Regions from separate parts of the Propionimicrobium sp. BV2F7 genome, predicted to be linked through region 2. Evidence: riboswitches for the same ligand, from Rfam matches in the RefSeq annotation. Region 2 holds a riboswitch; each other region holds the start of a gene.
The links. Region 2 has a riboswitch for cobalamin ahead of HMPREF1255_RS07715 (anaerobic ribonucleoside triphosphate reductase). Riboswitches for the same ligand answer to the same signal wherever they lie in the genome.
Positions count from the first base shown of each region.

Region 1: it holds a riboswitch for cobalamin, as region 2 does, so the genes downstream of both, HMPREF1255_RS06600 (iron ABC transporter permease) here and HMPREF1255_RS07715 (anaerobic ribonucleoside triphosphate reductase) in region 2, are expected to answer to the same signal.
Region 3: it holds a riboswitch for cobalamin, as region 2 does, so the genes downstream of both, HMPREF1255_RS05960 (iron ABC transporter permease) here and HMPREF1255_RS07715 (anaerobic ribonucleoside triphosphate reductase) in region 2, are expected to answer to the same signal.

Region 1 covers NZ_AZIS01000005.1:27,787-38,649, reverse strand. The annotation lists gene HMPREF1255_RS06625 (Gfo/Idh/MocA family protein) at 1-909, opposite strand, end outside; gene HMPREF1255_RS06620 (sugar phosphate isomerase/epimerase) at 900-1,745, opposite strand; gene HMPREF1255_RS06615 (MFS transporter) at 1,873-3,348, opposite strand; gene HMPREF1255_RS06610 (ABC transporter substrate-binding protein) at 3,670-4,758, opposite strand; gene HMPREF1255_RS06605 (ABC transporter ATP-binding protein) at 4,755-5,585, opposite strand; gene HMPREF1255_RS06600 (iron ABC transporter permease) at 5,582-6,628, opposite strand; cobalamin riboswitch at 6,732-6,912, opposite strand; gene HMPREF1255_RS06595 (ribulokinase) at 7,197-8,732, opposite strand; gene deoC (deoxyribose-phosphate aldolase) at 8,764-9,405, opposite strand; gene HMPREF1255_RS06585 (sugar-binding transcriptional regulator) at 9,408-10,202, opposite strand; gene HMPREF1255_RS06580 (galactitol-1-phosphate 5-dehydrogenase) at 10,364-10,863, opposite strand, start outside.
Region 2 covers NZ_AZIS01000005.1:277,101-287,963, reverse strand. The annotation lists gene nrdG (anaerobic ribonucleoside-triphosphate reductase activating protein) at 1-229, opposite strand, end outside; gene HMPREF1255_RS07715 (anaerobic ribonucleoside triphosphate reductase) at 238-2,580, opposite strand; cobalamin riboswitch at 2,614-2,827, opposite strand; gene typA (translational GTPase TypA) at 3,001-4,860, opposite strand; gene HMPREF1255_RS07705 (FAD-dependent oxidoreductase) at 4,972-6,417, opposite strand; gene HMPREF1255_RS07700 (histidine phosphatase family protein) at 6,482-7,132, opposite strand; gene HMPREF1255_RS09465 (uroporphyrinogen-III synthase) at 7,145-8,731, opposite strand; gene HMPREF1255_RS09675 (30S ribosomal protein bS22) at 8,745-8,846, opposite strand; gene HMPREF1255_RS07690 (aspartate-semialdehyde dehydrogenase) at 8,969-10,003, opposite strand; gene HMPREF1255_RS07685 (proline dehydrogenase family protein) at 10,055-10,863, opposite strand, start outside.
Region 3 covers NZ_AZIS01000004.1:350,231-361,093, reverse strand. The annotation lists gene HMPREF1255_RS05975 (NAD-dependent protein deacylase) at 1-412, opposite strand, end outside; gene HMPREF1255_RS05970 (Ig-like domain-containing protein) at 530-2,527, shown strand; gene HMPREF1255_RS09430 (Rib/alpha-like domain-containing protein) at 2,956-7,473, shown strand; cobalamin riboswitch at 7,591-7,721, shown strand; gene HMPREF1255_RS05960 (iron ABC transporter permease) at 7,755-8,819, shown strand; gene HMPREF1255_RS05955 (ABC transporter substrate-binding protein) at 8,833-9,828, shown strand; gene HMPREF1255_RS05950 (ABC transporter ATP-binding protein) at 9,828-10,586, shown strand; gene HMPREF1255_RS05945 (L-lactate dehydrogenase) at 10,601-10,863, shown strand, end outside.

The DNA.
Region 1 (10,863 bases), 250 kb from region 2:
GGCGTCCAGGCTTTCGTAGAAGTCCCTGATGAATACTTCGTGGGAAACTCCCCAGTACGCCCGCCCGCTGCTGGGTGCTTTGCGTTCTGGGTACGTGGTCAAAGAGCCGTCTTCGCCGTAGATGGTCAGCCCGTCCCGAATGACCGCACGGCCTTTCGTACCGATGATCTCGATCTCGACGGGATGATCAATTGGCGGGGTCAGAGTGGCGTAGAACGAGCTCTGCACGCCGCTTTCGTGCGTCAAGAACGCGCTCGCGGTGTCCTCCACCTCGATGACGTCGGCAAATTTCAGGGTCTGGGCGCGCCCCCTCAGCTTGGTGACGGGCCCCAGGAACCACTGCAGCAAGTCGAGAGTGTGCAGCGCCTGATTGATGAGGACGCCACCACCAGACCCCTGCCAGGTGCCACGCCATAACCTGCGCTCGTAGTAGGCCAGCGAGCGGGTCCAGACCACCTGCGCGAACCCGCCTGTGATGTCGCCCAGAAGACCCTCGTCGAGCACCCGGCGCATCTGCTGACTAGAAACGTTGTAGCGGTTTTGCAAGCAGACGCCAATCTTCGCGTTGGAATTGTCAGCCGCGTCGATGATGCGCTGGCCGTCGGCGATCGTGTGGGCGAGCGGCTTTTCCATGATGACGTTCACGCCCGCTTCTAGGCAGGCAACCACCGTGTCAGCGTGGTCGAAGTGCGGGGTCGTAACGTGCACCACGTCGAAGTTTTGCTTGTCAGAAAGCAACTCCTCGACGCTCGAATAGCCTTTGGCGCCAGTCCTTTCGACGGCCGCAGCAAGCCGATTAGGGTCGGTGTCGCACACGGCCACCAGTTTGATGTAGTCGATGGCGTCGAACGCCTCTAAATGGATTGTGGAGACGTCGCCGCAACCGATTAGTGCGGCTCTTAGTTCCATTCGATTCCCTGCTCCTTAAAGATGCCGGTCAGGGCTTCGTATGCCTTCGTCCACAGCTCGGGGCCGCACAAGCCACCGAACGCGTCGAACTGGCCGAGGTGCGGCTCGATGGAGAAGAAACCGTTGTAGCCGTCCTCGTTCAGCGCGGCAACGACTTCGCGCACTTGGCCGTCACCCTCCCCGCAGGGTACGACCTCTTCGACACCGAGCTTCATTGTGTCGGCCTTGGCGTCTTTGCAGTGGATATAGTCGGTGTAGGGGCGAACTTGTTCGAAGGCCTCGTCGAACGGCTTTACGTGACACTGCACGTAGTTGGCTGGGTCGAAGATTGCGCGGTAGTTGGGCGAATCTATGCTGGTGATCAGGTCGATGACCCGACGCGGAATGTCACCATAAATGTCTTTCTCGTTTTCATGCAGCATGGTTACGCCGCTGGCCTCGGCGAGCTTTACCATCTCGCGAGTTCGCGAAAGCACCTCATCGCGGTAGCTATCCGGGTCTTCGCCGTCGGGCATGAAGAACGAGAACATGCGGATGTAGGGCGCGCCGAAGAACTTTGCAACCTCGACCGAATGTGCAGCACGCTTTAGGTGATCTTCGAACGGGTCGGTGATCTTAATCTTGCCGATATCGGAGCCGACAGCCGAAAGCTTAATGCCGTTGTCATCTAGCATTTTCTTCGCTTTTTCAAGCTCGCCGTCACGAAGGTCCAAAACCTTGGTTCCCCATGCGCTGCGGAACTCGACGTGCTTGATATTCAACTTATTGAGCATCTCGATCTGTTCTGCAAGATCATGGGCGATTTCATCAGCGAAACCACTTAGCGTGAAAGACATTTTCTCTCCTTTATTTAAAAGTACATTTCGAATTAATGGTTTTGTGCCCGGTGGGTAAGAAAACGCAAGTGCCCGCAGCGTTAATATCTGCGGGCACTTGACATACGAAACTTCCTTCTTAAATTATTTAGCGGTTCGCTAGCGGATCTTCGGGATGCGTTTGTCCTTCACGCCTGGCGTGCAGGATTTCCACGTTACGCGCAACCATCTTCTTCTTCAGCGGGTAGAGGAAGAAGAGCACTGCTGCAACGATCAGACAGCCTACGCCTGGAAGGATGTGTGCCAGCGTGTAGATGCCGTTGATCGCTTCTTGGCTTTGCGGGGCTTGCGCCTTTGCTGCAGCCGCGTCAAACCCAATCCAGCCGAGGGCCGCACCCAGCAGCCAGCCGGCAAGAGCCTGGCCGAGCTTGCGTGCCCAGGAATATACGGCGTACACGGTGCCGTCGTCGCGTTCGCCGGTTTGGACATCCTGCAGGTCGATTACGTCGGTGATGAAGGCCCAAACCAGGTAGTTGAAGACGTTAATGCAGAACATCGCGACGGCGTAGAAGGCCATCCACAGCCACGGGTTTTCGACCTTAAGGAAGAAGGCCAGCAGCAACACGCCGCCGCCAACCAGCATTGCAACGGCTCCAGATTCGGCCTTGCCGAACTTCTTGCCCAATATCGGGGCCAACACAACCAGCAGCAGACCTGGCGCGATGCCGACTAGGTTAGTCGGAGACTGGAGCTTGCCGTCGCCAAACCAGTAGAGACACAGGTAACCAAGAATGCCCATCAGGAACATCATCGAAACGAGCAGGAACAAAGCGGCAAGAACCAGGGTGAGCAGGCCCCGGTTGCGTACCAGAGATGCGAGCATCTGACCGATGCCCGTTCCGCCCTCAGACTTGTTCTTGGTGACGGAGATCACTCGCTCCTCGACGTTTACGTAGCACAGGCCGTAGCAGATGACCGCAAGAACCGAGCAAATAACAGCAGCAATCGTCATTCGGGGGCCAGAGAGAACCGACATCTCTTTTCCGGCCTCGTCGATGATGGTGATGTAAACCACCAGAGGCATTATCGTGCTGATTGCTATCGAGGCCAGGTTAGCTCCTGTGGAACGGAAAACCGACAGCTTGGACCGGTCGTCCGGGTCTTCCGAGATGACCGAAGACATCGACCCGTATGGGATGTTGATCCCGGTGTAGCAGATCGAGCCCCACAGGAAGTAGGTCACGCACATCCACAACAGCTTCGAGCCGTAGCCCTCCCAGCTAGCAACGAAAGACATGTACATCATCGCCGAGGCCAGCGCCACCGGGATAGCCATGAACATTATCCAGCGCTTGAACTTGTAGCCGGGGCGCTTCAACGGGAGACGGTCAACGATGATGCCCATGCCGACGTCAGTAAAGGCGTCTAGAATGCGGGCACTCAAAAAAAGTAAACCAACGTGGGCCGGATTGATACCCACCACGTTGGTGTAGAACAGCATGAAGAAGGTCGACTGCAGGATGAATGTGAAGTCGTTGCCGAAGTCACCGAACATGTAGCCGAAGCAGTCTCTAAGCGAGAATGGCCGCTTATTGTTTAAGGTCGGATGGGACGTTTGTGTCATTGTTTGCTCCTTTGCAAACAGAAAATGGCGATTTTTTATTCGAATTTTGTTTGGCTTTAACCCGAAGTTGTAACGATTTACCTAAATCCTGAAACAGATTTCAGCAATGTTTGTAAACACAATCACTCGGCATATATTTACGGCGCTCTTCCGATTAATGCTAGAAAAATACCCGATTACAGATCGTTAATCTCTTTGTTGCCGGTTCTTTCTTTCCCAATCCCAAATCGTCGGTTTTTAGCGCGGTTCATGCTCAACTAGATAGCATTTTTGAAAAATAAAACGCGCCCCACAATGTGGGGCGCGTTAATCAAGATGTGCTTACTTTTGCTTCAGCCACTCGTTTCCGGCCAGCGAATCTAGCTTGGTCAGGTCCAGGTCCGACTTGATGTCGGTCTTGGGAGCCAGGCCGAAGTGCTCCATCGCCATGCGAATGTACTCCGCGCCCTCCACGTTTAGCGGTCCAGAGCACCACATCGCGTAAGGCAGGTTGACGTAGCGCTTCTCCTTCACCGCCTTCAGGTTCTTGGAGGCCGGGTTGGATTCGAGAGCCTGAATCTTTTCCTCGATGGTCTGCGGCGGGTAGTCGACGAAGAAGATGATGTCAGGATCAGCGGAAGCTAGACGCTCCCAGCTGACCTTCGTCCAGGTGTCATCGACGTCTTCAAGGACGTTCTTAATGCCCGCAGAATCCATCATTGCCTGCGGGGCGCCGAACTTGCCGCTAGATAAAACGGTGTCGGAAGCGGAGTCGAAGAGGAAAGCAGTCGGCTTCTTGTCCGGCTGCGGCAGCTTCTCGATCTCTTCGCGACGCTTGGTGATCTCGTCGGCAACCTTGTCGGCCTTGGCCTTGTTGCCGGTCATCGCACCGATATTGCGAATATCAGCATCCAGAGCTTCCCACGGGCTCATGGTGCCACGCTGGCTGCCTTCACCAGTGCGGCAAGCCTCGCTGAGCGTGTAGGTGAGGTAGCCCCGCTTCGCCAGAGAATCGGGATCGGTGCCCTTTTCATCACTGAAGCCGTAGCCATAGCCGGCGAAAACCACCTGCGGGTCGGCAGCAACGATGTTCTCAAGGTTCATGTACTCGGGCGAAACCTGGTTTAGGCCATTGATGACGTCCTCACCGTACTTGAGCTTCAAGACGCCCTCGTCACGCTTCAAGCTAGTGACCGCTGTGAGCTGGTCCTTGGCGCCAGCAGCCAGAGCGATGGAGATGATGTTGCCGTCGTTAGCCATCAGCTTGGTGACGGGAACCGTGTACTCCACCTTTTTGCCACAGTTTTCCAGGGTGAGCTTGCCAGCCTCGGCGCTAGAGTCGCCGCTACCGGAGGTGCTAGCTCCGCCACAGCCGGTGGCGAGCAGCGTTAGGCCCAGCGCCAGCGCCGGGAGACCTTTCCGCATTTTCATTTTTCTTCCTTTCCTTTGCTAATCAGCAGATGTGTTTCATGCGTCACAGGGTTGGGCGCCTGAATGGCCTCAACCCTGAAAGCTTCGTCCATAAGTTGGGTGTTGATGACGTCTTTCGGTTCGCCAAACGCGATCATCGAGCCGGCGTGCATGACTGCAACCATGTCGAAGTTGCGCAGCACTAGATCGAGGTCGTGGATAGCTGCGACGACAGTGCATTCGAGGGTGGTCAGCAGTTTCAGGAGCTTCAGCTGCCAAGCGATATCCAAGTGGTTAGTCGGCTCGTCGAGCATGAAGATCGGGGAACCCTGCGCCAGGCCACGCGCGATCATCGCCCTACGACGTTCACCGCCAGACAGGTGATCGCAGGCAGAATCGATGCGATCGTCCAGGCCCACCTGAGCGAGCGCGCTGACCACGATGTCCCTATCCTTGTGGACGTCCACCGACCAGGGCGCGCGGTGCGGAATCCTGCCCAGGTTGACCATCTCGCCTAGGGTTAGGGCCGCCGGCGGGCTTTCCTCCTGACCGACGAAAGAGATAATTCGGGCGCGCGTCTTCGGGGCGTACGCGGTGACGTCCCGCTCGCCGATCCGGACTATGCCCTCCACTGCCGGGTTGATGCCCGCGAGCGCGCGAAGCAGCGTCGACTTGCCAGCACCGTTCGTGCCCACCAGCGCCAGCTTGGTGCCGTAGGGCACGTCGAAGCTGACGTGCTTGACGGCGACGTAACCGCCGACCGCGGCAGCCACGCCACGGACGCTGATGAAGCAGCGTTTCCTCAGATAATCTTCGTCTTGGATCTTTTCCAGGTCTACCTTGCTCATGCGTCCCTACTTCCGAACGCGTAGCTGCGCCGGCCCATCAAGAACAGGAACAGCGGAGCTCCGACAACACCAGTAACCACGCCGAGTGGCATTTCCTGAGGCCTGGCGACGACTCGCGAAATGACGTCAACCCAAAGCAGGAAGACCGCACCACCAGCCGCGCACACAGGCAACATCCGTTTATGGAGAGCGCCGACGATCATCCTGGATGCGTGCGGAATGATGAGGCCGACAAAGCCGATACCACCTGCAACAGCAACCAGCACACCAATCAGCACGCTGGACCCGATGAACAGGCCGTTGCGCATAGCACCAACCCGTATGCCCAGGGCTGCCGCAGTTGAAGGACCGGTCATCAGGGCGTCCATCCAAGAAGAAATTAGCATCAGCGCTACCAAAGAAATCGCTACGGCGACGACCGGCACGATCAGCTTTTCCCAGGTGGCGCCAGCAACCGAACCGAGCATCCAGAACATCACGGAGTTAGCCGCGCGATTGTCATCGGAAAGAAAGACCATGAAGGAGGCAAGCGCGCTAAATGCCGACGACATCACGACACCCGCGAGCACCATCCTCAGCGGCGTCAGGCCGCCTTGGGCTTGGGCGATGAAATAAACCGCGGCGCTAGCCGTGATCGCACCCACCATCGCGCCTAGCGAAAGAGCGTAGACACCGACGCTGCTGAACACGCCGAGGACGATTACCGCGGTGGCGCCGACGGAAGCACCCGACGAGATGCCCAGCAAGTACGGGTCTGCGAGCGGATTTTGGACGAGCGTCTGCATTGCCGCGCCCGCGATCGCTAGCCCCGCCCCCACCAACAGCGAAAGCAAAGCCCTGGGTAGACGCAATTCCCAAATGATCGTGTCGAACGGCGATGTTGTCGCTGTACCGGTTAATCGTGCCTTGACGATTTCGAAGACGTCTTCGACGGGAACTTTTTCTGCCCCAAGCGTCAGCGAGAAGAGCGCACTGACTATGGCTACTATCACTAAAGCAACGACGATTGGCGCGACCGGCAGCCTACGAAATTTTTTCGCCATCGCTACCCGCAATTCAAGGTTGTGCGCAGGAACAAAGATTTACGGTCGCCAAAAGAGTTATGACCCATTTTCCTTCCAAGTTTCTGGCCCTTTTCGCGAGGGCGTTAACCAAGAACGAATTGAAAGGTTTTCGGACTCAGGATCCATCAATTTCGGCGCCTTCCCGGTTTCCCAGTGGCTTCGTGCCGAATCGTCTCCATCACCGCTGCGCGTCAGTCTCGGATTCTCACCGATGTTCCCTGCCATCAATTAATTAGGTGATACTCAATTCGCTTGCTAGCAAAGTAACACTTCCGTAGTGGGACGGCAAGCAAATCCATGTTTTGGCATTGTTTTGCCCAAGGATTTAGGACGAAAAGTGTCATTGTGTCATTTTTGGCTCGTAGACGAGCCAAAGTTGACTCAAAAAATAAGTTTTTTACTTCTGCAAAGGTTTCACACAACGTCAGGGCCTAGGGCGGGGCAAGACGGGCAACCATTATCACCGGAATGTTCAGCTGCGAAGATGAAACGAGGGCGCCACAGGAATCATCCGGTAGCGCCCTCGTCTTTTCAGTAAATAAATTGGTTACCCAGAAACATGCTGCGCCGTCTTGCGGCTAATAGGAGCTAAAGCTTCATATATCTCTAGATAGCGTTTGTGGTAGAACTCGTACTCGCTTGTGGCTTCAGGGTTTGGCTCGATCGAATCGGCCATAGTCACCATCGCCTTTGCAGCACTGCCAATATCATCGTGCAAGCCGGCACCTATTGACGCAAGAATCGAACATCCCATAAGCGGGCCCTCAGTGTTCTTCGGGAACAACATTGGAACGCCCGTCACGTCAGCATGCATTTGCATCCAGAATCTTGATTTCGTCGGGCCACCAGATACGACGACCTTTACCGGGTCGAATCCCTTTTCCCGGAATGTGTCGAAAATTGTCTTAGTTCCGTAACAAACAGACTCTAAGACTGCCCGATACAAATGACCTTCTCCGTGAGAAAGAGTCAACCCTGTAAACGCGCCACGAGAGTAGGGGTTAGAGAATGGCGAACGGTTGCCTTGGAAGTGATCGAGCGCGATTACACCATCACATCCGATAGGGATTTCTTTTGCCAAGTCATTCAGGTAGTTATACAAACTGGCAGAGTCGTCACCGTGCTTGTGGGCCTCAACGGTGAACTTATGCGTAAACCAGTTATTCACAGAACCGGAAGAAATCTGGCCTGCCTCGACCGTGTACTGTCCAGGGATAATCGCATCAAAGTACGCTCCCCAAATCCCCTGGGAATAGATTGCCTGATCGGTCTGGCCAAGCATAACGTGTGAGGATCCTGTGATCAGAGCCAAAGATCCTTCATCCACAACGCCTAGACCAATAGCCCCAACGTGCGCATCGATGCCGCCCATAGTGACTGGTATTCCAGCTTTAAGGCCCAGTTCACTAGCTGCCTTGGAGCTAAGCTCGCCAACTACCTCGCCCATCTTCAAAACAGACGGAGGAAGTTTCCTTAACGCGTCAGGGATTCCTGCCTTTGCATAAAGGTTAGTAGGCCAACCCGACCAGTTGGAATCGTAGAAATACTTACAGGTAGCCGTACAAATCGACATCGCCCACTCTCCGGTGAGCTTGAAGTTCATCCAGTCAATACAGTCGGCGAATACCTCAGCCTTCTCGTATACCTCTGGCTCATTCTTGGAGAGCCACATCAGCTTCGGGATGCCCCATTCAGCGGAGACAGTCTGCATACCAGCGTACTTAAGTGCAGGATCGCCAGTATTCGTTAGCTTCTCTGCCTCGTCAGCTGCCCTAACATCCATCCAAAGCAATGCAGGCCTTAAGGGTTCGCCGTCCTTATCGCAAGCGACAACAGTGGCGGAAGTACCATCGACGGCGATACCGCAGATTTGTTCAGCCGAGACAGTTTCAAGCAATTCGGCCAACGAGCCTTTCAAGCCACCCCACCAGTCTTGAGGGTTTTGTTCAGCCCAAGCCGGCCTTGGGGTGTATGTCTCTACAGCAACTGAAGCCGTAGCGATCATTTCGCCCTCTGGGGTAACAGCAGCAACCCTTACTCCACCCGTTCCTACGTCTATGCCTAGTAATAATTGATCAGTCATTTTTTAACCTCGTTGTTAATAGATAATTGGTTTATTTTCCTAGAACCGCGCGAGAGCTAGACAGGCCGAGCCTATTGGCGCCCGCATTAATCATCTTTTCGGCTGTTTCTGCATCTCTAATTCCACCCGATGCTTTCACACCCATTTCTTTGCCGACCGTTTCGCGCATTAATTTCACAGCTTCTACGCTTGCGCCACCGGCTTTGTGGAAACCTGTAGAAGTCTTTACAAAATCCGCATTTGCTTTCTTAGCGCATTTACAAACTTCAACAATTTCCTCATCTGTTAATACAGCGGATTCAATAATGACTTTGAGAACTACATCGTTGGGCAAAGCATCACGCACCGCCTTAATGTCGGAAGTGACGTATTCCCAATCGTGTTCCTTGGCTTTTCCGACATTGATCACCATGTCGATTTCATTTGCGCCATTTTCGGCCGCTTTTTTAGCCTCAAGAGCCTTCACCTCGCTGATGTGCGCTCCGCTGGGGAAGCCACATACAGCAGCGACTTTTAGCGTTTCCGGTACGGTAATTGGAAGCATACTGGGCGAAACACATACCGAATAAGTTCCAAGTTCGACGGCCTCATCGATAATTTTTTTTACATCTTCTGCGGTGGCTTCTGGTGCCAACAGAGTGTGGTCAATTAAATTTGCGGGTACTCCGGACATTATTACCTCTCAGATAAAACTTGTTTAGCCGTATTTTCGTCTGTGATTAAAGTGGTCATAAAACCACCTTTTAAAGCTGCACGAGTTATTGAAGCTTTATTCTCACCAACGGCTACAGCAATTGATTTTTTTATTTTCTTCAGCGCCTCCAAATCGACGCCTATCGTCCTGGATTCGAGTTCTTCGCTAACTATTTCCCCGACGCCGTTAATGAAACGACCGAGGATATCCCCGACTCCGCCTTTTGCTCTTAGCCGAGTCACTTCATTTTTAGTAATGCACCCTGATTCGACTAAAACTGAGTCGAACCTCAGCGCACCAAGAGAAAAAATAGCTACGTCTGCTTGACGCCCCATTCCTAGAACATCAGCAACCACAGGATCAGCGCGAAGAGCTGATGCAAGTGAAGGTTTTGAAACTACTGCAGGGCTGGGCAGCCCTCTAGCTTTCCCGTTTGATTTTTGCGCAAAGCCCAGTATCGTCTCCTGCACCGATTGAGCGGCCGATAAGGTGGCGACCCCTCCATTTAGTTGAACGACCATAGGGTCTACGGCCCAACCTTCTTCGAGTTGCTTTGCTACTCTCCACAAGGTCCTGCCCCATGAGACTCCAACTAATTGAGGCATCGGGCGTAAATTAGCTAGATACTTTGCAGTCTGGTTGGCTACGGCAGTTACGGTGTCGTCGAGCTTAAGACGATTTCTCACGACTATTGTTTCAGTAAGTGAAAACCGCTTAGCGAATTCTTTCTCAAGCTCTTCAACACGTGCGTAAGGATCAATGATCTCTATAGACACGTAGCCCTCTTCATAGGCTTCTTGCAGTAGACGCCGGACTGTCCACCTTGAACAGCCCAACGTCTCTGCAATTCGGGATGTTGATTCTCGCTCAAGAAAATAAAGCCTTCCAGCCTTCAAGACCTGCTCTCTGCGAAATTCGCTGGGAAGCTTCATAACTATTATTTACGAGTCTTTTCGGGCATGAAGATCACTTTGGAGCTGTGAATTTCACGGTTGTACATCTTCTTGATGGTTTCCGCCACAGCATCAAGTCCCAATTCGTGCGTAATCATGAATTCCCACTTGAGGTCTCCAGAGTGAAGCTTCTGCACCGTAGTTCGCCATTCATGGCCAGGGAACGGAGCAGAGAAGGAGTTCCAGGATCCTAAGATTCCGCCTTCAAGTCTCATCAAGCGCGCCCAGCTTGCATCGGAAATAGTGATGTCTGCGTTCGGGATACCGATTAGGACTACTTCACCATGGCGCGCCATGACAGAAACTGCCAGGTCGGGCACAACTCGCGCTCCAGAGGTTTCGATGATGACGTCATAGCCACCGCCGATGTCACCTAGCTCCTTCCAATCGCTAACAGCCTTGTCAGCGCCTGCTTCCAGAGCTAACGGAATCTTTTCCTTCGTAACGTCGATAGACACTACCTCTGAAGCACCCATCAGACGAG
Region 2 (10,863 bases):
CGGCCTGCAGGCTGGGTTCTCCACCTGAGAGCGTCAGACCGGTCAGCATCGGATTTGCGAACATATCCGCGCAAATCTGCTCAACGTCTAACTCTTTGCCACCGTTGTTGTCCCAAGTCGCCGGGTTGTGGCACCCCTTGCAAGCAAGCGGGCAACCCTGAGTGAACACCACGTAGCGCAGGCCGGGCCCGTCCACGATGGAATCACTCAAGGTGCCCGCGACCCTGATCTTGACCACTAGATCAGGGGGCTTCTTGAGCCGTGCTTGACGCGGTCTGCTTCTTCGGCGCGCTTGGCGTCGTTGAAGCGGTCGAGGGTGCCAACTAGATATCCGGTGATACGGCGGATGCGGTCAAACGGCTTATCGGGAGTTTCGTGACGGCCACAGTTCGGACACTCATCATCGATGCATCCGGTGAACTCGCAAACCGGGTCGCGGTCGACCGGGTGGTTGATGGCCCCGTAGCCAATTCCAGACGCATACATCTGCCTTACGACGGCCTCAAATGCACTGAGGTTCTTGGTTGGGTCGCCGTCAAGCTCGATGTAGGAGATGTGCCCGCCGTTGGTCAGCTCGTGGTAGGGAGCCTCGAGGCGGATTTTGTCGAAGGCGCTGATGTTGAATGCCACCGGAATGTGGAACGAGTTGGTGTAGTAGTCCTTGTCGGTGACGCCCTCGATGTCGCCGTAGCGCTCCTTATCCATGCGGACGAAGCGCCCTGACAGCCCCTCGGCGGGAGTGGCAATCAACGAGAAATTGAGCCGGTATTTCTCTGCGGCTTCGTCCGTGCGACGACGCATCTGGCGGACGATCTCCAGCCCCAGCGCCTGGGCCTTCTCCGACTGGCCGTGATGCTCGCCGATCAGCGCTATCAGGGTCTCGGCCAAGCCGATGAAGCCGATGGCTAAGGTGCCGTGCTTTAGCACTTCCGCCACTTGATCCTTCCAATCGAGCTTCTCAGAGTCGATCCAGACGCCCTGCCCCATCAGGAACGGGAAGTTGCAGACTCGACGCTTGCTTTGGATGGCTAGTCGCTCGAGTAGCTGGTCGATGACCAGATCGATTTCGGAATCTAGGCTCTTGAAGAACTCGGAGATAGATCCCCTAGCTTCGATCGCCAGTCTCGGCAGGTTGATCGACGTGAAGGACAAGTTGCCACGTCCGTGAGTGATCTCGCGTGTGGGGTCGGCGACGTTGCCCATGACGCGCGTACGGCAGCCCATGTATGCGACCTCGGTTTCCGGGTGGCCGAGCTTGTAGTACTGCCGGTTGAAGGGCGAGTCCAGGAACGAGAAGTTCGGGAACAGCCTCTTGGCGCTGACCCTGCAGGCCAGCTGGAAGAGGTCGTAATTCGGGTCGCCGGGGTTCAGGTTTACGCCCTCTGCGACACGGAAAATCTGGATCGGGAAGATCGCGGTTTCGCCGTGGCCCAGCCCTGCCTCCGTCGCCAGCAGCAGCTGCTGCATGACGAGCCTGCCCTCCGCGCTGACGTCCGTTCCGAAGTTGATTGAAGAGAACGGAGTCTGCGCCCCCGCACGGGAATTCATAGTGTTCAGGTTGTGCAGGAAGGCTTCCATGGCCTGATAGGTGGCACGACGAGTCTCGGTTTCGGCCTCTTTAAGAGCGAATTTCTGCACCTTGACAACGGTCTTTAACTCGATTCCGAGTGCCTCCGAGAGCTCTTCGGCCTCTTGCTTCAAAACGTCGTCGGTGGCAGAAAGCCTTGCGCGCAGCTCGACATCACCTAGTTTTTCGGCGGCTTCTTCGGCACCGAAAAGCCTGAACGCCTTCGCGAGGTTCGAGCGGTAGATGGAATTGAAGGTCATGCGCACGCCATCGGCCATGTCGTAGTCGAAGTTCGGCACCGCCTGGCCGCCATGCTGATCGTTCTGGTTGGACTGGATCGCAATACAGGCCAGCGAGGCGTAAGAGGTGATCGACTTGGGCTCACGGATGACGCCGTGGCCAGTTGAGAAGCCACCCTTGAACAGATCGCGAAGGCTGATCTGGCAGCAGGTCATGGTCAGCGTCAGGAAGTCTAGGTCGTGAATGTGAATATCGCCTGCGACATGAGCCGCGGCGTGATCAGGGTTAAGCACCCGAAGGATGTTGAACTGCTTGGCCGATTCGGAACCATACTGGAGCATGGTGCCCATTGCGGAATTTGCGTCGACGTTGGCATTCTCGCGCTGAGCATCCGATATCTCGGCGCCGAAGGTGATTTTGTCGAACGACTGCATCAGGCGGTTTTGCGCCTCCCGGGCGCGAGTGCGCTCGTTGCGGTAAAGAATGTAGGCCTTCGCGGTGTGAGGATAGCCGTAGCGCATCAGGGTGTCCTCGACGATGTTCTGCACATCCTCGACGCTCGGGGTGCTCAGCTCGCGACGCTGCAACTCTGCGAGCACTCCGAACGAAACCTGATGTGCGTGCTGCTTGGGGTTGTCTTGATCCGTGGCGGCGAATGCCTTGGTCAGCGCGTCGATGACCTTGCCTAGATCGAAATCGACGACCCTGCCATCGCGCTTGTGAATAGAAATTGGGGTAATGACGTGCGTGTGCGCGCGCGTTTCAACCGACATGCTTTCTCCTCGAAGCTCGGATTAAATCGCAAAACCTCTTTGCGATATGCCGGCAGGTATTCGGACTTAAGGGCTAAAACCTACTTAGCGCGCTTCCCAGCCTTTTTCAGCCAGTGCTTCTGTTCGCCGTTCGTTCCCTATTACCGCTGCGGGACAGCTCCGGATTCTCACCGGATTCCCTCTTGCGTCACCCCAAAACCACTGCATCTAGTGGCCACTGTGGTGAACCAGCACTAGATAAGGTACTCCTGATCTTGTGCCATATCCACCCGGACACACCATCGAACCGGTTAAACGAAAAGATTCTTGCGTCCGCCGAATGGGCCAAAATAGTCGATGCGCGTTCGTGCGGAGTGGGCAAATTAATAAAGATGTGGGCCACGCCCGAAAGCATGACCCACACGTTTAGAGTTTATTCGATTAAGAGTTCTTAGCTCGGTTGCGGGCCTTCGCGCGGTCGCGAGCGTCCAGCAGAACCTTGCGGACGCGAACAACGTCCGGGGTGACCTCTAGGCACTCGTCGGCAGCACAATACTCCAGCGACTGCTCCAGGCTCATCCTGCGTGGCGGAATCAACCGCTCAAGCTCGTCGCCGGTGGCCGAACGCATGTTGGTCAAATGCTTTTCCTTGGTGGGGTTGACATCCATGTCGTCGGGACGAGAGTTCTCGCCGACAACCATGCCCTCGTAGGTGTCGTCGCCCGGAGCAACAAACAGAGTGCCGCGCTCTTGCAGGTTGAACAATGCATAGCTATTGACGGTGCCCTGCCTGTCAGCAACCAGCGACCCGGTCTGACGGGTGCGCAGCGTGCCAACCCAAGGCGTGTAGCCCTCGAAGACGTGGTTCATAATGCCGGTGCCTCGAGTGTTAGTCAGGAACTCAGTGCGGAAACCGAGCATGCCACGGCTAGGCACTACGTATTCCAGGCGAACCCAGCCGGAACCGTTGTTCGACATCTTCTCGAGCTGCCCCTTGCGCTGACCAAGCAGCTCGGTGACTGCTCCAAGGTGCTCTTCGGGGATGTCGATGGTCAGGCGCTCGGTCGGCTCCTGAGTTACTCCGTCAATCTCCTGGGTGACGACCTGCGGCTTACCGACGGTAAGCTCGAAGCCTTCGCGCCTCATCATCTCCACCAAGACGGCGAGCTGCAGCTCACCACGGCCCTGAACCTCCCAGGTGTCTGGGCGCTCGGTGAGCAGAACACGGATGGATACGTTACCGATGAGCTCGGCGTCGAGCCTGTTCTTAACCAGACGAGCCGTCAGCTGAGTACCGGAACGCCCGGCAAGCGGCGAGGTGTTGATACCGATGGTCATTGAAATCGAAGGCTCGTCGACGTGGATAAGCGGCAAAGCAACCGGGTTCTCCGGGTCGGCGAGAGTTTCACCGATGGTGATCTCGTCGATGCCAGCGACTGCGATGATGTCGCCAGGGCCTGCCTTCTCTACGGAGACGCGCTCCAGACCATCGGTCATCAGGAGCTCGGAAAGTTTAACGTTCTTGACCGAGCCGTCACGACGGATCCAGGCGACCGTCTGGCCTCGGGTGATTTCACCTGCGACGATGCGGCAAAGCGCTAGGCGGCCAAGGTACGGCGAGGAATCGAGGTTTGTTACGTGGGCCTGCAGGCTCGCGCCTTCCTCGTAGGTCGGAGCAGGGATGGTGTCCATGATCACCTTGAACAGCGGCTCGAGCGTGTTACTGTCGGGCAGTTCACCGTCTGCGGGACGGTTCAAAGATGCCTTACCGGCCTTGGCGGAGGCGTAGACGACCGGGAAGTCGAGACCCGTCTCGTCGTCGTCAGCGATTAGGTCTAGGAACAGCTCGTAGGTTTCCTCCTCAACGGCCTCGATGCGGGCGTCAGGACGATCCACCTTGTTGATAACAACGATGATCGGCAGCTTCTTTTCCAGTGCCTTGCTGAGCACGAAGCGAGTCTGCGGCAGCGGGCCCTCCGATGCGTCGACGAGTAGCAGAACGCCGTCAACCATCTCTAGGCCGCGCTCAACCTCGCCGCCGAAGTCAGCGTGACCGGGGGTATCGATGATGTTGATGACCGCCTCGGCGCCGCCAACGTTGTGACGTATTGCGGTGTTCTTAGCGAGAATGGTGATGCCCTTTTCGCGCTCAAGATCCATCGAATCCATCACCCGTGTGGCAACATCCGCGCCCTCTCGGAAAACACCAGACTGCCAAAGCATGGCGTCAACGAGCGTAGTTTTGCCATGGTCGACGTGTGCGACGATAGCGATGTTACGTAGATCTTCACGTACTGGCATCAGTCTCCTTTAAGTTAAACCTCAAAAAGTGTACGCCCCGCAGGCCCGCTCGCTAAATACGGTTGACACCACCACTTTCATAACTCGCCCTAAAGGACGCAATAGTCCTGCCTAGGCGTTTAGTTTTTCGGCTTCTTCTGCGACGCCGAGCAGCGCATTTTCCACGACCTCGACGGGCGCCGGGTGCGGCCAGAACTGCCTGTCCGCTGCCTCCCTGGCGCTAAGACCGGCCACCATTGCGGAAATAATCGGCTGCAGCAGAGAAGTCGCCTGCGGGCCGACGATGTGCGCGCCGAGCAACGTGCCATCCGGCTTGGCCAGGATCTTGGCGAAGTGACCCTCGTCATTCATTGCCCAGCCCCAAGCCGTGTCGGAGAACTTCTGAGTGAATACCGCGTAGGGACCGATTTCCTTGGCCTCTTGCTCTGTAAGGCCAATGCTGCCGACCTCCGGAGTGATGTAGATGCCCATCGGCACAACGTCTTGATTGCGCGGGCCGGGCCTATCCTCAACCTTCAGCTCGTCGCCAGCGAGCTTAGCCTTGATGTCTGCGAGAACGACTCGAGCCTGCACGTTAGCGAGGTGCTTGAGCATGTGCGTGTTGCAGATATCGCCTATTGCCCAAATATGGTCTGCGCTGGTGCGCTGCAACTCGTCGGTAATAATCAGACCGGAATCGTCCAGCTCCACGCCAGCTTTCTCCACGTCCAAAACATCTGCGTTGGGCACGCGACCGATGACCGAAAGCACGATGTCCGCCTGATAGGTGTACTCGATGCCAGAAGAGTCCTTGGCCGTGACCACCACCCCGCCCTCGGGAGCCGCATCCACGCTCTGATAGCTCTGATTCAGCCTAACGGCAACGCGCTCGCTCAGCGCATCGGTGACGGCCTTGGCAATATCCTCATCCATCTTGCGAAGAAGAGTGCCGCTGCGGTTAATCACCGTGACCGTCGAACCCAATGCGGAGAAGATGTGGGCAAACTCGACGGCCTCGGTACCGCCGCCCAGAATCACCAAGCGCTCCGGCACCTCCTCAATGCGCATGACGGATTCACTGGTGTGGACGAACGGCTGCAGATCACGCTCGTTGAAGCCCGGCTTATCCGTCTGCCTAGGACGAGAGCCCGCAGCGATTACGAACCTATCGGCAGTTATGATTTCGTCGCCAACCTGGAGCGTGTGCTCGTCGAGGAAATGCGCGTAGTCGCGGAAAACCTGCACGTTTTCGCGGCTCAGCTGCCACTCAAGACCGCCATCAGAGATGGCATCCGTGCGGTTGAAAGTGCGCTTGCGAAGAGCATCGAAATCGATGCCTTGCGAGGTTAAGGAGACATTCATTCGTTCCGCGTCCGGCACCTGAGCGACGCTAGACGCAGGAATGGAGAGCATCTTCGAAGGGATGCAACCGGCATTCAAACATGTGCCGCCGAAAGCTTGGGTAGGGCCCGTGCCCGGATCGATCAGAGCCGTCTGCCAGCGCTCGGTAACCTCGGGCGGCATCACCGCAAGCCCGGATCCCGAACCAATTACACAAAGATCGAAGTGCTCACTCATGGTTCAATCATGACAGATGCCACCGACAAAAAATGAGCGCGTGTTCCAACGCCACGCCAAACCGTTATTTCCCGGAAGAAAATGCCCGGTTCGCATCGGCCCCTAACAGGTGCTTCGCCGGCTCCAGGTATCCAATACCCAGCAGCTCATCGTCACGGAACGCAAACGTCGTGACGCTACCAACCCGGCAGGTGCGCTTGCGGGGGTCGTGGTAGAGCTTCTTGCCCTCGAAAGCCAGCCGGCAAACCCAGATCGGCAGCTGATGGCTGACCATCACAGCCTGACCACCCGGGCCGACCTTCTTAGCTGCGTCACGAACAGCAGCCTGCATCCGCTCGGCAATCTCGGCATAGGGCTCTCCCCAGCTCGGCTTGAACGGGTTGTAGTAGTAGCGCAGGTTGCGCGGATCGAAAATCGCTTTGTTGTTCTTTCCGAACACCTGACCTGCCAGCTTGTTACCAGCCTCGATCAGGCGCTCGTCGATCTCCAACTCGCCGTCGTGGCTGGAGACGATGGGGGCAATAGTCTCCCTCGCGCGCTCTAGGGGGCTAGAGATGAACGCGCCCAACTCGTAGTCGGAGAAATGCTCGGCAAGCGCGTCCGCCATCTGCCGCCCATTACTTGAAAGGTAGAAACCGGGCAGCCGTCCATAAAGAATGCCCTCGGGGTTGTGCACTTCTCCGTGCCTGATCAGGTGAACCTTGGTCAGAGTCATATAAATATAGCCTTAACTGCGTTTCTTACGGCGCCTACGCCGCTGCGACGGGCGAAGCGGAAGTTTGCCGTCGGCAATCTGAAGTGCTCTGCGCTCCTCCACAAAATTGGCCAGCACCTCTACCAGGCAAGAAGGATTAGGCTCGGGCGCGATAGCAGCAACCTCTAGCCCCATCTCCTCGCACGTCTTCGCCGTGGCATCGCCGATAGCGACGACCACCATGCTGGCGTGCGGCTTGCCCGCGATACCGATCAGGTTGCGCACAGCGCTCGAGCTGGTGAACAGCACCGCATCGAAGTCGCCACCCTTGATCGAATCTCGAATCTCGGGGGACGGTGGAGCCGCGCGAACTGCCCGATAAACCGTAACTTCTTCGACCTGCCATCCAAGCTCTTCGAGGCCAGCCACCATAGGATCGGTCGCAACCTCCGCCTTAGGAACCAAGACGCAGTCGATAGGGTCGAGCAGATCATCGTGGAACGGAAATTCTTCCGCAAGCCCAGAAGCAGTGCGCTCGTCGGGAACGAAATCAGGGTTGATACCCCAATTCTTCAATTCGTTCTCGGCCTGTTCATCCGTGACAGCCACCCTGATACCAGCGAAGCAACGAGCGTCCAACCCGTACTCCTGCATCTGCTTGATGATGATGCGAACAGAATGGACGCTAGTAAAAACCACCCACTGATAGTTGCCCTCGACGATGCCGTGGACGCAGCGTTCCAAAGCGGTCTTGCTGCGCGGCGGCTCGATCGACATGGTCGGAACCGCCGTGTGCGTGGCGCCATAAATCTGCAGCCGGCGCACCAACGACGGATCCAGCGAATTCGTCACGGGAATCAGAACTTTCCAGCCGTTCAATGGGCGGGTCTGTGTCCACTCAATACGCGGGTTGTTCAGATAAGGGCCTACGGCGACAAGATGGTGACTGCCGTACTCGTCCTTGATTCTCGCTAGCTTACCGACGGTGGTCTGCTCTGGCGGAAGAATGTTTTGATCGCATGTAACCAGAAACACTGGCTCGGACGCCTTGTAGCCGGCCTTGCGAAGCGACTTGCTCGCCGCCTCCAGTGCCCCCGGTAAAACATGCAACAGCAAATCTCCCGTTTTAGGAAGGGAGACCTCCTCTTCCGCACCAATTCGAGCGCGGACATACGTGTTCGGCAAATGCATGCCGAACCGCATAGAGCCGATTTGGGGATAAGTCAGAGTCGCAACGACGCCGACCTTCATGCCGGCGGCAGAGCACAGCGCCATTACCTCGTGGACAGGACGGGAACAGATCTCGCCGTCCGAAAGCGGATCGCCAACACACAGCCACGCAACGATTTCGTCGCATTGACTGTTGCTTCTGACCGATCTGACTGCTGCGAACACCTCATCGAAATTGTTTACCTCGATTAAGGTGTGGTCTTTCCGCAACTGCATCTCTTCCTGTTGAAGGATGTGTCGCAATTGCGGTTCGATAATAACCAGACTCGCCTCAGCCAACACTCGTGTGCTCGATAGTGGCAGGTAGGCGGGTAGCCCGCCGGCAGAGCCCAAGAAAAATACTCGAGCTGCTGCGTTACTCGTGCGCTCCCGAGCTGGCTCGGCGCTCATGCAGAAGTCTTAGCTACTTACCTGCGCGTCGACGCTGGATACGAGTCTTCTTGAGCAGCTTGCGGTGCTTCTTCTTCGACATCCTCTTGCGACGCTTCTTAATAACGGATCCCACTAGATCGCCTTCCTTGATTTTCGAAAATGTTTACTGCAGAACCTTAATCGACGCGTTGCGTCCCTAGAAAGTTCTCGACAGACAGTTGACCAGTTTACCCACAGGGCAAACTCTAAATAAAGTTACTTTTTATCCGCTGCAACGATTTCGGCGATCTGAATGGCGTTCAGAGCGGCACCCTTACGCAGGTTGTCGCATGCAATGAACATGGTCAGACCGGTCTTGTCGGGCACAGACAGATCCTGTCGGATGCGGCCAACGAGGCTGAAGTCAGCGCCGGCTGCGTCGCGAGGAGTCGGGGCGTCGAGGAGTTTAACCCCGTCGGCGTTCTCGAGCATCTTCGTTGCCTCTTCGGGCGTGATCTCATCTTCGAACTGGGCGTGCACAACGAGCGCGTGACCGGTGAATACCGGGATGCGGACACAGGTGCCGGAAACCAGCAGCTCGGGGATGTGCAGAATCTTGCGCGATTCGTTGCGCAGCTTCTGCTCTTCGTCGGTCTCTAGAGTGCCGTCGTCAACAAGGTTGCCGGCGATCGGGACTGCGTTGAAGGCGATGGGTGCCACGTACGGGCCGTTGTCAACGTCGTCGATTGCGTGGCCGTCGAGAGCCAGCTTGGCGAAGTCCTGCTTAACGGCGGCCTCGGTCTGGTTCTTCAGGGTCTGCACGCCGGCAAGACCGGAACCAGAGGTGGCCTGGTAGGTGGCAACAGTTAGGCGAACGAGCTTCTTGGCCTTGTGCAGCGGGCTAAGCACCGGCATGGCAGCCATGGTGGTGCAGTTCGGATTGGCGATGATGCCCTTCGGCGGATTCTTGACGTCCTCCGGGTTTACCTCGCTGACGACCAGCGGCACATCGGGGTCGCGCCTCCAGCAGGAGGAGTTGTCGACGACGGTGGCACCAGCGGCTGCGGCCTTCGGAGCATACTCGCGCGAGGCGGTTGCCCCTGCGCTAAAGATCGCAATGTCCAGGCCGGCGAAGTCTGCCTTGGCCATATCCTCAACGACGACGGGCTTACCCTTCCAGTCCAGCGTCTTGCCCGCGGAACGCGAAGACGCAAAGAAACGGATGTCATCGGCAGGGAAATTACGTTCGGCAAGAAGTTGACGCATGACGCCGCCAACTTGGCCGGTTGCTCCAAATACTCCAACTCGCATGGGGCAAGCCTACCCGTTATCAAGATATTGAGAATATTCGTCCAGATATCGTCAGCGCTTGCCAATGAGTGAACGCATGAACAGGAGCAGGTTCGAGGGCCGATCCTCAGCCCTGCGCAGGTAGTAGCCGATCCAATCGGGGCCGAACGGCAACTGGGTGCGGCAGGTCCTACCGGTGTCCACGAGCCGACGCTGCTCGAACGTCCTCACCCCGTAGAACATCTGGTACTCGTAATCGTTGTAGCCGTGCTTCTTGACCAGAGCCTCGCTGATCTCGATCAGGCGCGGATCGTGGGTCGCGACCAGCGGCACTCCCCCGCCCTCGAACGCCTTACGCAAGCAGTGCACGTAAGACTGGTCGACCTTCAGGCGGCTATCGAAACTGTCGGCGTCCGGCGCCGCATAGCTGCCCTTCACGATTCTTATTCGGGCGTTCTTTTCTGCCAGCCGCTCAACGTCCTTCAGGCTGCGCTTCAAGTTTGCCTGCACGGTCACACCGATCCTCGGGAAGTCTTGGTGGAGTTGATCGTGAACGACTAGCACAGTGTGGATGTGCTCGAAATCTTCCATGTCCAGGCAAACATCGATATCAAGATTTGTCGCCGTGCGGGTGATCTCCCTGGCAAGCTCAAGCGTGATCTCCGGAAATACCTGCCCCATCCCCACCGTCGAAAGACGCAAAGAAAGCTCCGCCTTATGCGAGAAGCCGCCGTCTGAGATGCGCTGCAGAATCTGCTTATAGTCGTCCACCACGTAACGCAAATTTTGCACCCGCCCCAACTGCTTAGGCAGGAAATTAATCGAGACATCAAGGCCCTTCCAAACGTGATTGTCCACGACGGGCATCAGTTCGTCGAGGT
Region 3 (10,863 bases), on a different contig from region 2:
GGCCGTCTGGGCAGTAGTTGCGGTCGACGCTGCCGTGTAGCTCCCAGACCGTTTTCGAGCCGGCTTCTTGGTGTAGGCCGTCGCAGTTTTGCGTCACGATTGCCTTGATGTGGCCGAGCTCCTCGAGTTTGGCGAGCGCGGTGTGTGCCCCGTTTGGCTTGGCTTCGGGGAAGATCATGTGCGCGCGGTGGAAGTCGTAGAACGCTTCGGGGTCTTGCAGGTAGCAGCTGTGGCTGAGCATGTATTCGGGAGGCATGTTGCCTTTGGCCGTGGTGTACAGGCCGGTGGCTGAGCGGAAATCGGGGATGCCGGAGGCGGTGGACACCCCGGCGCCGCCAAAGAAGACGCCTCGTTTTGCTTTAGATAGCCACTGGGCTAGCTGTTGGATTTCTTCCTTATTTAACTCGCTCATGACCTCAAGTCTACGAGTGTGCAGTCTCAAGTGAGGGTTTAGGCATTTAACGGCCTTTATTTAACGTATCGGCGTCTTGCTGGTTAGCGTGCGTGTCAAGACAAGAGGGGAAGATCCATGTCCAAACTTTCTAAACTGCTTGCAGCCCCACTGGCTGCTGTGCTGCTGGTTGGTGGTTACGCCGCAACGTCGTCGGCTTCGTCCGCCAAGGACGCGGAGCTGGGTGTTTCGCTGGGCGGCACTGATACTTCCGTCGTCGGAGAGGCGACCGTCTCGCTGAGTCAGGACGAGGTCATGGCCACTAGCCAGGCGGAGCTGAAGAAGCTGCGCGGTGCCATGTTCGACAAGAACGTTAAGTTCGACGGCAAAGCGCTGCAGAGCGTCGTCGCTGAGAACGGCATGAACAAGCAGCAGTACCTTGATGCCGTGGTCTGGGACTCGGCTCTCGAGAAGGTTGCTGTTCAGCGTGCGTTCGAGCAGACCATCGCTAAGGGTCACACCCGTCCGGATGGTTCCAAGCCGAAGACCGCAACTCTCGACGGCCGCGATGCTGGTTTCGAGATTTTGGCGTCCGGCACGAGCATGGACGTCAAGGGTGCGATTGATCTTTGGGCATCCGAGGAGAAGGACCTGGCCGCAACTGAGGGCAAGTGGACCAGCGATACCGCCCATCTGCACAACCTTTTGAACCCGAAGAGCCGCGCGCAGGCATTCGCTCTGGTTTCCGGAGCCGACCGCAGTTTCGTTGCTGGCCAGTTTTATTTCGACGGCAACGCTGACGCCAAGCCTGCCGGCCTGAATGGCGATTACAAGCTGTCTTCTGTCGTCAATGTGAACGCCAACGAGGTCACTTCGGTAGCTAACTCCAATCTGGCCGTTGGCGAGTCCACCAAGATGGTGGTTAGCGCCGGCAACCTTACCCTTAGGGTGAAGGAGTTCGCCTCCAGCGCGCCCGAGATTGCGAAGGTCGACTCCGCCACAGGTGAGGTGACCGGCGTTGCTGCCGGCGAGGCCACCATCACCGCCACTCTGGCCGACGGCGCCACCACCGAGTCCACCTTCACCATCGGTGGCACAAAGTCCGGCGATAAGGACCTCGGGAAGGCCACTTTGACCACCACCGCAGGTGAGGGTCTGAAGGCCGGCGACGATGTTGGTTTCAGCGTTAAGCTGGACGACCAGTCCATCACCCCGACTCTTAAGTGCGAGTATGCTGCCGACGGCACCACCTTCGAGGCCGTCGAGTGCGACGCCAAGCTGAAGATTGCCGCCGATGGCTCGAAGCTGCGCGTCACTGTTGCGGCTGACGGGTACCAGCCCAAGCAGCTGGGACACACTTTCGCTTTCATCGAGAAGGTTGATGCCAGCGGCACAAAGACTAAGGAGCCGAAGGCTGATGCGGTTCCGGAAGCGGGCGCCACCGAGTCCGCTGCCCCGAACGCTTCCGTCAAGCCTTCCGCAGCGCAGACCAGCGCTACTCATCCTGTTGCTTCCGAGTCGGCGACCAAGTCGTCTGTCGAGACTCCTGCTGCAGAGGCGAGCGAGACCTCGGCCGAGGAAACTCCGTCTGCTGCCTTGAGTGAGTCTCCTGCTGCCTCGCCCGCGGAAACTGAGACCAGCACTGGGAAAACCGAAAAGGTGACTGAGGAGAACACCGAGTCGGCGGAGCCTTCACCAACCGAAACCTCTAAGGCCCCTGAGGCTAAGGTCGTCCTGGACAAGTCCGAGATCTTCCCCGGCGAATCAGTGATGGCCAATGGCTCCGGTTTCGTGCCTGGCGAGAAGATCGAGGTTGAGTTCCACTCCACCCCGGTAAGCCTCGGCACTGTGACCGCTGAGGAGGACGGCACTTTTGTCGCCGAGGTGAAGACCCCGAAGGCAGCCCAGGCTGGCGAACACAACATCGTGTTCAAGGCAAAGGAAACCACTCTCGAGCTGCCGATCACCGTGAATGCAGTGACCAAGGCTTCCCCGACTGCAACTCCTGTTGCCGCGCCAAAGGGCCTGCCGAGGACGGGTGGCCCGGTTGGCGTGGGAATCCTGGCGATTGCAGTGTTTGGTGGCTGCGCGATTGCCTTCGGCGCCCGCAACGCAGCCCGAAGGGGAGACCTATAAATCGCCCCTACATATAAGGTGTAAAAACAAGTTAATAACTGCTTTTCGGAAGCAATCTAAATAGCGTTTTGCCGCGGCCCTCGCCGCGGCAAAACTGCGTATAGGAGGGGTAGCGAGGTGTGAAATAACAGGTGTAATAAGTGCGGTATGACGGAGAAATCTCTGTCTATGAAACCTATCTTGCTCAGGTGGAGGCTTGGGGGTAATGTTTTATTCAAGCTTAGGTGTCTTTGTGCATCTAACTGAAAGAAATAGCGTCGGGGGGGGGAAGCTGTTCGGCTTGGCTATTGCGAGGCTTGATTTTCTCTCCCCGTGCTTCACCCCCCCCTACATGGAGAAGCAATGACTAAAATACCGAGCCTGCAAAGGCCGAAAAGTCGCGTAGCTTCCGGAAGAAGTTGCTGGCAGGCCTGTCTGCAGTAGCAATGGTGACGACATTCGTTCCCTCGCTAGCTGCTGGCACTGCTCACGCGGCTCCCGGAGATGCTGCTGTTGCGGCAGCGGGTAATTGCCCCACTTACATTGGCGACACTGCTATTGAGGGCAAACCAGGAGAAGCCACTGAAGGAAACAAGCCTGAGATTGCTCTCAAGGCTGACAACATTATCGAGGCTGACGCCTTCAAGTCCGGTTACATTAAGACCACGACTGACGCATCGAACGCCAAGAATACGCTGTCTGGGCGCGCATTCTTCGGCGGCGTAGGAACTCCTGCCACCACGTCTAATGGGGCTACTCCGGTACCTGATGGCACGAAGGTTTATCTGCAGTGGCGAGATACGGACGGGGCAGCATCTCCGATATATTCGACCATAGTAAAAACGTTAGATCAGTCGGATGGCAGCCAGGTTGGTCCTGGTGCATACGCATTTGATCTGCGTAAGCCTTGGGTAGATAACACCGGAAAACAGCACGTTTATAAATCTATAAGCGGTCAATACTACAGGATTTGGATTCAAGACTTCACCGATCCTGCTGGCAATGATGTGTCCATGGTTCGTCAGGCTGGCGGATTCTTCCCCGGTTCCCTCGTTAACTCCGTAACTGGCAATAATCTCGGGCAATTCCCCCTAATCGGCACAAACATGCAGCGCACAGCAGTCTTCATGTACACCATGCCGAATGATTATATGACTCGCCCTAAGGCTGAATGGATCCACGACGAGAAGGGTGCTCTGACCGCCCCGGCGACTGATCTTTCTGTAACTGATTCGGTCTCCGGCAAGGTCTGGTTTGAGTCGGCCGCTGGTGATTTAGCTAATTCGGCTACTGGTCCCAACTTTAATAACTCCGGTGATGTCGCTGTCGAAGGCTACAAGGTAGTTCTTTCCATGCTTACCGCTGAGGGGAAGGCCGCGCTTGCTCAGCTCCGCAAGGCAACACCGAACGTTAATGACAGGGAAGTTGCTGTTCGGGACATGCTTACTGATCATCCCGAATACATACAGGGCACTTATACCGCTCTCACTAACGAAAAAGGCATGTACACCATTCGGCTGCCAGAGAATGCTGGTGCTGATGTAGACCGCATGTACATGTTCGTTCTAGACAAGAACGGTAAGCCTGTTCCGAATTATTCCTCGTTCATGCGCCCGACGTTCAACATGTTCAACTCGAACGCCTCTTGGACACCGCAGCCTTCTTCGGCTGAAAATCTGATCCGCCGCAACTGGTACAACGTGAATCTGGCTCTGGTGCTTAGCGTTCAGGTAGAGCTGGACATCACTAACTTTGACGCTCAGGACAACTTTGCTCAGCCTGGCCAGACCGCTGAGTTGAAGCTGGCCGGTAAAGAGTTGTCTCCCCTTCCGAATAAGATTGTTTGGAAGGATTCCAATGGCAAGATCGTTCAGGTTACTGAAGGCTTGACGAAACTGAGCGATGCCAGCAAGGCGAACTTCCGGGTACCTGAGAACGCTAAAGACGGAGAGGTTTACACCGCTACGCTGATGGCTGCGGATAACGAACTCTCTGCTGACTCTTTCATCGTTCGTACGCTCAATGCGAAGTACGATGCAATCGAGGTTAAGAAGGGCAGCACTAAGGCAACCGAAAAGCCTTACGCAACCAGGGAAACCAAGGGTCTTAACAAGATCTCTGATGGCAAATTTGGTTTCCCCGCGGATGCAACTTTCAAGCTAGGTAAAGGCGCTAAGGACTGGGCAACTATTGGTACCGATGGTGTAGTGACTGTAAAGCCTGGTGCAGATGTTAACCCTTGTGCTTACCGCATTCCGGTTGAGGTCACTATGACCGATCCGCTAAACAATAAGCAGAAGCTCACTGTTAAGACTTGGGTTCCCGTTAAGGTTCTGCCTTCTGACGCCGACACCTACGAGCCGGCTTACGTCCAGGACTCCAAGGTTGAGGCTGGCAAGGAAATCGTCATTGCCAAGCCGACCTTCGATAACACCTCCACTCCTGATAAGGAGACGGCTGAGGCTCCTGAGGGCACCAAGTTCGAACTCGGTGGCAAAGCACCGTTCCAGACCGTAGAGGTTTGCGCCGAAGATGGTTCCATCAAGGTAGCTCCGACCGCCGAAACCAAGCCCGGTAAGTACGAGATCCCCGTAAAGATCACCTACCCCGACCGCTCTTCTGAGGTCGTTAACGTTCCGGTTGAGGTTCTCACTAACGACAACGACGGCGACAACGTCCCGAACGACAAGGACAACTGTCCTGACTTGGCTGGTCCGGCTTCCAATAAGGGTTGCCCTGCTTGGGGTGATGGTGAGGGTGAGCCTGGTTCTGATGTAGTCCTGCCTAAGGATGAGAAGAATGGTCCGCTGCCTAAGGACACCAAGTGTGAGGCTGATAATGGCGCTACTTGTGTCATTGATGAGAACGGTGATGTCAAGGTAACGCTTCCTAAGGACGCTAAGCCTGGCACCGAGGTCACCGTTACTGTTAAGGACAAGGACGGCAAGACTCTGGACACCTCTAAGGTGACTGTTACTAAGCCTGCTGATGGCGACAATGACGGTGTTCCGGATGCTGAGGATAACTGCCCGACTATTGCTGGTCCGGCCTCTAATAAGGGTTGCCCTGCTTGGGGTGATGGTGAGGGTACTCCTGGTTCTGACGTAACTCTGAACAAGGACGCTGCTAACGGCAAGCTGCCAGATACCGTCAAGTGCGAGGCAGATAACGGCGCTACCTGCACCGTTAACCAGGACGGCAACGTGACCGTTAAGGTTCCTGAAAATGCTGCTCCTGACACCATAATTAACGTCACCGTTAAGGATGGCGACAAGACTCTAGACACCTCCACCGTTACCGTTACTAAGCCTGATGCTAAAGATGACGACAACGACGGCGTCCCGAACGACAAGGATAACTGCCCGACTATTGCTGGTCCGGCCTCCAACAATGGTTGCCCGGCATGGAATGACGGCACTGGTGCTCCTGGTTCTGATGTAACTCTCGACAAGGATCCGGCTAACGGTCCTCTGCCGAAGACTGTTACTTGCGAGGCCGACAAGGGCGCTACTTGTGCCATCGATGAGAATGGCAACGTAGTTGTCAAGGTTCCTGCTAATCTGAACGACGGCGACAAGATCGTTGTTAAGGTCAAGGACGGTGACAAGGTTCTGGACACCTCCACCGTTACCGTCAAGGACGGCGACGATGACAACGACGGTGTTCCGAACTCCAAGGACAAGTGCGCTGACACCCCTGCTGGCACCAAGGTCGACAAGGACGGCTGCCCGATTGTTGCTGACTACCAGCCTGGTTACGGTGATCCCGTTGTAGTTGCTCCTGGCGAGTCCAAGACTGCCGCTCCGGTTTACGCCGGCGACAAGAAGGCTCCGGAAGGCACCAAGTACCAGATCAAGGACGGCTGGAAGGCCCCAGAAGGCTGGACTGTGACTGTCGATCCTATGACCGGTGTTGTCACCGCTAAGGCTCCTGCCAAGGCTGACCTCAAGGGCGACACCGCTGAAGAGGTTAAGGTTCCTGTTGTAGTCACCTACCCCGACGGCGCAACTGCCGACGAGGCTGAGGCTATCTTCCAGCTCGATTCCGACAACGACGGCACCCCCGACGTTAAAGATGATGACGACGACAACGACGGCGTCAAGGACGAGGATGAGAAGAAGGACGGCACCAACCCGAAGAATCCCGACACCGACAATGACGGAGTTTCTGATGGTCGTGAGAAGGACCTTGGTACCGATCCTAAGAATGACGACACTGATGGTGATGGTCTGAAGGATGGTGAAGAGGCCGGTACCGATATTGACGATAAGGGCAACCCGACCAAGAATGATGACGGTACTCCTAAGGTCAATAAGGACAACGCCACCAATACCGATCCGAAGAAGGCTGACACTGATGGTGACGGCATCTCTGACGGTCGCGAAAAGAACATCGGCACCGACCCAAACAAGGGTGACACCGATGGCGACGGTCTGAATGATGGCCAGGAGGCTGGCACCGACGTCGACGAGAACGGTAATGCCGTTAAGGACGACAAGGGTAACCCGAAGGTCAACAAGGACGGTGCTACCGGCACCGACCCGTTGAAGGCCGATACCGACAACGACGGCATCAACGATGGCGACGAGGTCAACGGCACCAAGAACCCGTTCAAGAACGACAAGTTCGACCCGAACGGCAAGCCTGGTAACACCAACCCGCTGAACCCGGACACTGACGGCGACGGCCTGACTGACGGTGACGAGGTCACTGGCGCCAAGAATGGCGGCAAGCCTACCAACCCGAACGTGGCTGACACCGATGGTGACGGAATCAACGACGGTGACGAGATTGCCAACGGCACCGACCCGCTTGACCCGAACGACCCGGGCAAGAAGGCTAAGAAGTTCAAGAAGAAGGCAAAGGCTGGTCTGCCGACCACCGGCGCCGACGCACTGCCTATCGCAGCGTTTGGTCTGATTGCCGCTGGTGCTGGCGCTTACGCGATCCGTCGTCGCAAGCACTAACAGCTGCTAGCTAAATAAAGAGGTTTGGGCCGTCCCACTTGGGGCGGCCCAAACTTCTTGTTTGGAAACAACTGGCCGTAACAAGGCGTGATTCATTGCTAAAACTGTTAAGTAGTGTAAGAATATCTATTTGTTAGGCAATCCGAACTTGCCTAATAGCCGGTACAGGGAATTTGGTGAGAACCCAAAACTGACGCGCAACGGTAAGACGTAAGTCGAGTCCGACCTCTAACCGGCAGGTATCATTAGCCGCGCGAACCGGCCCGACCGAAAGTAACCGAATGCAGGAAAGTGCTACCGCCAAGGGGAGCACAATCCTGAGGCGGAGAAAAAATAAACGCAAGCGCAATGTGCGTCTTGTAATTCTGCTGCTCTTGATGGTCCTCACCCCGCTGCTTTCCATAGTTTTCGGGTCAGCAAACGTGAGCATCCCAGACATCGTTGGTGTCACACTCGATCATCTTGGTTTCAACGTCGATAAAACCTGGACGCCAGCCATCGATGCGATCGTCTGGCAGAATCGTGTCCCAAGAATCATTGCTGGGCTGGCTGTTGGCGCGATTCTGGGCGTTGCGGGTGTCGTTCTGCAGGCGTTGGTGCGTAACCCGCTGGCGGAGCCTTACGTGCTCGGCGTTTCTAGCGGTGCATCGACTGGCGCGGCGCTTTCGATTATCGTGCTCGGCGCGTCCAACTACATGGTCACGGGCAGCATGGCTTTCGCGGGAGCACTCATAGCTACGCTGATGGTGATGGCAGTCGCCGGTCAAGGCTCGACGCCACTGCAGCTTATACTCGCAGGTCTTGCAGCTGGCTTCGGTTTTCAGGCAGTAACGAACCTGCTCATATTTTCTTCTGGCAGCCCCGAAACATCGCAGGCCGTTATGTTCTGGATGCTTGGGTCGTTGGCTCGCGCACAGTGGCCGCAACTCCCGCTGTTAGTGATCGTTGCCGTGGTTTTCACGGCTGTGATGTTCTTCTGCGGCCCGATCCTCGACGCTCTGGCGAGCGGAGACAGAACGGCCGAGTCGGTGGGAGTGAATGCATCGAGGATGCGGGTCGTCATGCTGATTATCGTTTCGGCTTCAGTGGCAATAGCAGTGGCGGCGGCAGGCGGAATTGGCTTTGTCGGGCTGATCGTGCCGCACGTCATTCGATCATTCATCGGATATTCACATCGCTTCCTAGTGCTCGGATCAGCACTCGCTTCATCGCTGTTCCTGGTTTGGATGGATGCAATCGCCCGCGTCGCATTTGCTCCTGCAGAGCTACCGATCGGGGTAATCACAGGTTTAATTGGTGCGCCTTGTTTAGTAGTCCTCATTAAGAGGCAACGGCGTGCAAGTTAAGAAAGGAAAAAGAATGAGGAAACAACTCATCGCCGGAGCGCTAGCGCTCGGTCTTGCTCTCACCGGATGTTCCAGTAACAATGCTGAAAGCGAGTCTTCAGCTCCGGCATCGTCCGCCGCGCAGGCAGGATTCCCTGCCAAGATTCAAAGCTGCAACGAGACTTTGGAATTCGAGAAGGCTCCGGAGCGCATTCTGTTGCTCTCTGAAACCGACTTCTCAATCCTCTACGACCTAGGCCTGGCCGACAAAGTAGTCGCCAAGTCCGGTAACCGCCGCATCGACGAGAGCTACCCCGAAATGAACAAGGCTCTCGACGCCATCCCGCAACTTGAGGCCGGCGACACCGGCACCGGCGGCGCAAAAGTGTCCACCGAGGCCGCGCTGTCTGTAAACCCCGACGTCGTCTTCGGTTATGACGAGGGCGCCGACCGTGAAAAGCTGAAGGCATCCGGTGTTCCGCTGTACTCGCCCGACGCGATGTGTCCGGGCTACACCACCGATCACGCGTCTTACGATCTCGTCTACAACGAGATCGACAAGATCGCCACCATGTTCGGCGTTCAGGACAAGGCCAAGGAGGTTAAGGACAAGGTTGCCAAGCGCCTCGAGGATGTCAAGAAGGCAGCTCCTTCCGGCAGCAAGGCCAATGCCGCAGCGCTGTTCGTGATGCCGGGATCCACCGAGTTCTACACCTACGGAACCAGCTCCATGGTTCAGCCGATCTTCGAAGCCAATGGCCTGAAGAACGTCTACGACGACTCCAAGGAGCGCGTATTCGACGCATCCATGGAATCCCTTCTCGAAAAGGACCCCGAGTGGATCGTGCTGATGGCCGACTCCTCCACGCCGGAGGAAGCCAAGGCGATCCTCAAGGGTTACGCCGGTGCTGACGGCCTGCAGGCTGTGAAGAATGACAAGATCGTCTACCTGCCGTTCGTCCTCACCGACCCGCCGACAACCCTGTCTGTTGACGGCGCCGTCAAGCTCGGAGAGCTGCTGAAGAAGTAATGATTACTGTCAACCGCCTCTCCGTCAGCCGTGGAAAACGTCGGATTATCTCCGACGTTAGCTTTAGCGTGTCTGACGGCGAGGTGGTTGGCGTAGTCGGCGTCAACGGGTGCGGAAAATCTACCCTTCTGATGGCGCTACACAATGCTCTGAAGCCAGACACTGGTGAAGTGCTGGTGGACGGCAAAAACATTGCCGAGCTGAGTAGGCGAGAAATCGCCAAACAAATAGCCGTGGTGGCTCAGGAACGCGATGCGGTTTTGCCGCTGACCGTTCGTGATGCCGTCGGCCTCGGCAGGCTGGCTAGCCGGCATCTGATTGGATACGGCGACGACGCCGACCAGAGCCTCGTCGACGAAGCGATGGCTCGTGTCGAACTTACAGACCTAGCCGATCGGCTAGTCACAAATCTTTCCGGCGGTGAGCGTCAGCGCGTGATGATCGCCCGCGCGATCGCCCAGCAGTCCTCGCACCTGCTGATGGACGAACCGACCAACCACCTAGATCTGCGGCATCAATTCGCGCTTCTAGACCTGATCTCGGAGCTCGGGCGGACTACGGTAATTGTGCTTCACGATCTAAACCTGGCGGCTCGGTGCTGCGGCCAGATAATCCTCCTCGATGGCGGTAAGGTTGCTGCCAGAGGAACTCCCACTCAAGTTTTCACCCCCCAAATTTTGGAGCCTATTTATGGGCTCAAGGTTCGCACGGTTGAATCCGGCGGCCGTGTGAACCTGCTATTTGATAACCGCCCATAAGAGTGAGGAAAACGATGATTTCAAACATTGACAGCCGTCGAGAAGGTTCAAAACTCTCTATTGTCGGTGCCGGTGCGGTCGGTTCGTCGCTGGCATACGCGGCGATGATCGAAGGCGTCGCCAGGCACATCGTTCTCGAGGACATCAACGGGCCTAAGGTCCGCGCAGAAGCCCTCGACCTTATCCACGGTGGCCAGTTCGTGCCCGAGGCGCTCATCGAAGGCTCCGATGACGTCGATTCAACCGCAGATTCGGACGTCGTTGTAATCACCGCTGG